2 linked regions of the Salmonirosea aquatica genome follow. The protein of the gene in region 2 binds, or shares a complex with, the protein of the main gene of each other region. Links are inferred from orthologs where the notes say so. Each region holds a gene or a part of one and is shown on either strand. Other genes may lie near its edges.

What was found. Proteins that work in one complex are often made in the same cells at the same time.
Region 1: the proteins of hslU (region 2) and hslV are in contact, whole or in part, in a solved structure (PDB 1G4A), measured with the Escherichia coli proteins. The link is inferred for Salmonirosea aquatica from one-to-one orthologs.

What each region holds. Positions count from the first base shown.
Region 1 is NZ_WHLY01000002.1:32,401-35,245, forward strand. The notes cover bases 1-2,768. They hold hslV (ATP-dependent protease subunit HslV), read left to right. Parts: upstream 1-998; coding sequence 999-1,538; downstream 1,539-2,768. Other genes in these bases: GBK04_RS01090 (TlpA family protein disulfide reductase), read right to left, coding at 1-794; dacB (D-alanyl-D-alanine carboxypeptidase/D-alanyl-D-alanine endopeptidase), read right to left, coding at 1,638-2,768. Also shown: more of dacB, read right to left, coding at 2,769-2,845. UniProt on the Escherichia coli protein: Protease subunit of a proteasome-like degradation complex believed to be a general protein degrading machinery. The complex has been shown to be involved in the specific degradation of heat shock induced transcription factors such as RpoH and SulA.
Region 2 is NZ_WHLY01000002.1:1,376,103-1,379,038, reverse strand. The notes cover bases 78-2,936. They hold hslU (ATP-dependent protease ATPase subunit HslU), read right to left. Parts: upstream 2,286-2,936; coding sequence 870-2,285; downstream 78-869. Other genes in these bases: porQ (type IX secretion system protein PorQ), read right to left, coding at 2,474-2,936; GBK04_RS06855 (alpha/beta hydrolase), read left to right, coding at 78-824. In the rest of the region: more of GBK04_RS06855, read left to right, coding at 1-77. UniProt on the Escherichia coli protein: ATPase subunit of a proteasome-like degradation complex; this subunit has chaperone activity. The binding of ATP and its subsequent hydrolysis by HslU are essential for unfolding of protein substrates subsequently hydrolyzed by HslV.

The DNA.
Region 1 (2,845 bases), 1.3 Mb from region 2 along the record:
TTGGTAGAATCCTTTTCCAGCAACACAAAACTAGCATGTTCAAAAGTTGGTATCCGGCTTCCACCAGCGATTGCAATTTCGTATTTTTCTCCCCCTATCTTTATTTGTGTCCGGGCATGAATAGGGAAATAATACAGGAAATCCATCCCGGCGGGTTCGAAAGGCATACGTTTGATCATGATGGGAATCCGTTTGTTCACTAGCTTACCTCCCTCGTATACCTCGTAAGTGAAGTACTTCTTTTCTGCTTCCTGATAAGTTTCGATCGACTCTAAATTGTTTTTATAAGCTACCGCTGGGTAAAAAGGAATTTCATCACTAAAATCAAGATCGTTATCTGTATCAACCATCACGGCGGCATTGCCTTTTTCATCCCTACCGCGAATTACGTAGACAAAGCACTTGATCGGCTTATCAGGTAGTTCGTTCGGGTCAGGCTCCCACTCAGAAGATTTTTTAAAACCAGCAAATTCCTTATCATTGAGGGTACCTGCCTGGAAGTTCTGATAGATGAGTTGATGGACATCCAGCCAAACCATCGACTTTTTGACGAGTTTCCAGGTTTTAGGTACCCCTCTGACTGGCAAATAGGTTTTCGCCCAGAATCCTTTGTCAATCGTGTCTTTGGGATTCTCGTACCCTAATAAACTCGCACTGGGATGGAAGGGCCCCAAGCCCTCGACATACGTGAGCGGCAAGTTCATCTTTTCGCCAACTTTTTCATCATCGCGCTGAGTCTGACAGGAAACAAGACCAATGAAGGCACAGAAGAGAAGGCAAGTGATGACTTTCATATCTAGGAATATTGTGCAGCTTAAAGCTAGCAGGAAAAAACCTGAGAATCAATTACAACCGGAACTTACCCATTCGTCGCCCAATTCCTTGAACTCACCCTCCTGAACGTTCCTACCCCCTTTCCGGTTATATCCCTGATTCGGCCCTCCGCCCGAATCATTTTTTTTAGGTCAAAACCAACCTCCATCAAGAATTTACATACTATGGAAAAGATACACGCCACCACCGTCCTCGGCGTATTGCATAACGGACAACTGGCCCTGGGAGCCGATGGACAAGCCACCATGGGCAATACCGTCGCCAAAAGCAATGTCAAAAAAGTACGCGCCCTGCAAGGCGGCAAGATTCTGGTCGGCTTCGCGGGCTCCACGGCGGATGCCTTTTCGCTGCTGGAAAAATTCGAGGAAAAACTCAACGCCTACGGCGGCAACATGAAGCGTGCCGCCATCGAACTCGCCAAAGACTGGCGCACTGACCGCTACCTACGTAAACTGGAAGCCATGCTGATCACGGCCAACAAGGAAGAAATCCTGGTCATTTCGGGTACGGGTGACGTACTGGAACCCGAAAACGGGATTGCGGCCATCGGTTCCGGAGGCAACTTTGCCCTCTCGGCTGCCACTGCTTTGAAAAAACATGCTACCCAACTCACGGCCGAGGAAATGGTCCGCGAGGGCCTCATGATCGCAGGAGATTTGTGTATCTATACCAATCAGAATCTGACGGTAGAAAAGATAGGGTAAAACGAAGGAGCAAAGGTACAAAGCGACAAAGTTCAGGAAAGAGATATCCTAACTTTGCTACTCTGTGCCTTTGTCCCTATGTGTCTCCTAAACTCTCCTTCACAACTCCCCCAACAGCACCAGCAATTCCCGCAACGCCCGGCTCACTTCGCCGCTGGTATCTGGCAGGTACTTGTGGGCAATCATGGCAAAGCTGAGCCGTTCTCCTTCCTGGGTGACTACATAGCCTGCGTAAGCACGGGTACCTTCAATGGAGCCGCTCTTGGCACGTACATTACCGGCGGCTTTGGTGCGTTTGCCTATGTTCCTGACTGTCCCGGTTTTCCCCAGTATCGCAATGCTGTTGTAGAAATCGGTAAAGGTTTTATCCTTCGTTGCAGCGTTCAGGACCTCCGACAGGTTTTGGGCAGTCAGCGATCCGGTGGGTGAAAGGCCGCTTCCGTCCTTGATGTAGAAACCCCGCATATCGGCCCCTTTTGTACGCCAATATGCAGCCTCAGCTTTGGCGGCATCATCGAAAGAGGCTTTGCCACTCAGGCGCTGTCCGGACGTTTTCAGAAATGCATCGGCATACAGATTAATGCTCCACCAGTTGGTTTGCTGGCAAAGTTCCCGCAGCGTGGGTGAATCGTATTGATCGAGCACCGTACGGGGTACCTGAATCGCTCCGGAAGCAGCCAGAACCCGGGGTTCTTCCGCTACCCCTACTCCTTCTGCTTTCAGGGTCTGATTCAATCCGAACGCTACCGCATAGGCAGGATTTGGCACGGCACCCTTCACGGCGAACGATATGGCCCCACGGGGTACCGTCCCGGTCAGTTGCACTGCATTGCCCAGCGGACTAGTGTAAATATAGACCTGATCACCCGAACCTGCTTCACCCGTAGTTACCTGATTGGCAAGGGTAAGGTAAGGCAGTTCGGGATCGATACCCAATACCTGCGTAGGATCGCCCACATCGCGGCCAGCTCGAAACGAAACACGGTACAGGTTTTCACCGAAGTTCAGTCCATGTACCCCAGCTCCGTAGTAATTACCCAAATCACCCCACACCCAGGTATCGGCCAAAACTTTATCATCGAAAAAGGTAGGGTCGGCCGCCACCTGCCCCCGAATGTACCTAATGCCCGCTTTGCGCACGGCCGCCGTCCAGCGGGCAAGAAGTTTAGGACGGTCGGGGTAGCCTTCGAAACGGTCGCTACCCAAGGACGGATCGCCCGTACCGCGGATGTACAGGTTTCCCAGCAGCGTATCACCGACTAGCTGGCCGTCGTATTCCAGGTAGGTTTTATAGGTATAGTCTCCTC
Region 2 (2,936 bases):
TGGACCGTAAGCGGATCAAGGATTTCGTACCTCACTGGAGACGCAACGGTGTTTCGCTCGACTCGGCGCTGTTTCCTATCGTCGAACTTTTGGCCGAGGCATACGACGTACCTGAACTCAAGGTTAAACGTAAAATTCAGGTACTGCTACCTCACAACTACCACGAGCACCCCGACCGGCGCTATCCGGTGCTGTACCTGACCGACGCCCAGAATCTGTTTGGGGCGGGCTCGGCCTATGGTAACTGGGGCATCGATCGCAAATTGGCAGTATTGGCTGCCCGTGACCGGGCCGATGTGATTATTGTGGCCATTGATCATGGTGACAAAGAGCGGATCAATGAATTTTCGCCCTATGATACTCCCCGCAATGGAAAAGGTAAAGGACGGGAATTTCTGCGTTTTATAATCAATACGCTGAAACCGGCTATCGATGCCAAATACCGCACCAAACCGCACCGTCTGCACACGGGGATCGGAGGTAGCTCGCTGGGAGGACTGCTGGCTACGTACGCCGGACTGATGCATCCTGATGTGTTCGGTCGGTTGATGATTTTCTCGCCCTCTTTATGGATATCGCCCCGCATCCATTTCGACGCCATCCACTTCTTCGAGCCGTTCGAAACCCGAATTTATTTGTACGGAGGTAATCGTGAAGGGGCCAATATGGTCAAGAACCTGAAAAGCCTGCACGAAACCATCGAGAAACAAGGCTATGGCTATGATCGGGTAAAAGTCAAGCTGGAAGTTGATCCACAAGGCAAACACAATGAAGCCCGCTGGGGCGAAGAATTTCCTAAGGCGTTGGAGTGGCTATATTATTGAAAAGCTACTGGCTATTGATATTGACCAATAGCCAGTAGCTTTTACTTATAAAATAAACTGGCTGAGGTCGCGGTTCTGGACTAGCTTGGAAAGCTTTTCATCCACCATTTCCTTCGTGACTACCACGTGGGCGTTCGGTCCGATCACATCCGGGATATCGAACATGAAATCGTTGAGGAGTGAACTCATGACCGTTTGCAGACGACGGGCTCCGATGTTCTCTACTTCACTGTTCACTTCGAAAGCAATTTTGGCAATTTCCCGGATTGCTTCCTCCTGAAACCGCAATTCTACCTGTTCCGACTGCATCATCGCTTCGTACTGCTTGGTCAGGGCATTTTTGGGTTCTTTCAGGATCTGGTAAAAATCATCCTGCGTCAGGCTCTGTAGTTCCACCCGGATTGGGAAGCGTCCCTGCAATTCCGGAATCAAATCGGAGGGTTTGGCCACGTGGAAGGCTCCAGCCGCAATGAACAGAATGTGGTCGGTATTGATAATACCGTGCTTGGTGTTGACTGCACTGCCTTCCACAATAGGGAGCAGGTCACGTTGCACGCCTTCACGGCTGACATCAGGACCGCCGCTACCACCCGAACGGCTGGAGGCCACCTTGTCAATTTCGTCGATGAAGATAATGCCCAGGTTTTCTGCTTTCTGAATGGCTTCGGACTTCACCTCGTCCATATCGATGAGCTTGGAGGCCTCTTCTTCCAACAATAATTTCTTGGCCTCTTCCACGGTAACCTTCCGCTTTTTGCCACGCCGGGGCATCATATTGCCGATCATTTCCTGAATGTTCATCATCGAAACATCGTCAATCGCACCGCCAATCATGCCCACGTTGGGGCCAGAACTCTGCTGGATTTCGATTTCAATTTTCCGGCTGTCGAGTTCACCGTTGCGGATTTTCTCCCGGAAACGCTCCCGGGTACGCTGATTCAGTTCCTGATCGCTGTCGGGCATGGATTCGGAGGTAGAGCTACCATTACCGTTATCATTTCCAAAGCCGACTCCGGCGGTCGAAGAGGCGTGCATGGGCGGAATAAGAATATCCAGGATCGCATCCTCGACCATCTGCTCGGCCCTGATTTTCACTTCTTCTTTTTTCTGAGCTTTCACCATGCCCACTGCCTGCTCCACCAGGTCGCGCACCATGCTTTCCACGTCGCGACCCACGTAGCCTACTTCGGTAAATTTGGAAGCTTCAACTTTGACAAAGGGAGCGTCGGCAATTTTGGCCAGACGGCGGGCGATTTCGGTTTTCCCTACGCCCGTCGCGCCAATCATGAGAATATTGTTAGGGATAATTTCGCCCTGGATTTCTTCGGGGCTATTCATGCGACGCCAGCGGTTGCGCAGGGCAATGGCCACGTGGCGCTTGGCATCGTGCTGGCCGATAATATATTGGTCCAATTCGGCTACAATTTGCCGGGGGGTAAGTCGATCTAAGTGTTCAGTCATATAGGTTAGCTGATGGCGGACAGCCAGTAGCCGATTGCCATCTTTATATTGTATAGATTAAAAAAGGGCGGCAGGCCGCCGGAAAAAAAACTATAATTTGGTAATAAATAAAGGGAGCCGGAACGATAGGTGAGGACGGGTTGAAAGAAATTAACACCCAAACAACCGTTCCCGTTTGGAAAAAACGGTCATTTTTTCAGATTTAGATTAAAACTGAAGGTATTGGCAGCCATTCCTGCATGGTACTGGGCGCGTCCGTAAGCGAGTTCAAACCGTTTGATCCGTAGCCAGGCACCAAATGAAAAGCCCGAAAAACCGCCCATATCCTGTAGGCGCAACTCCTGCCGGAGCAGGTGGTCGTAGCCCAGCATAAGCCGAAAGGTAGGATGAATCAGGATTTCGGTACCCAGCGTGAGGTGCCGCAGGAATTTTTCGGGTAGGTTGGTTTTGCGTGGAATACGATTGCCATTCGCATCGAAATCATAAAATAGAGCCGGATCATTATATACCATGTCGAAGGAGTTGAGGTGGTGGGCGGTGAGTGAAAGGCGCAGAGGTGCATACTCAGGCTTGAAAGTAACGCCTATCCGCAGGTCGAAGGGCAGGGGAGGTACCTCGCCGCCGGCGTAGTTTTGTTTCAGGAACCCCAGG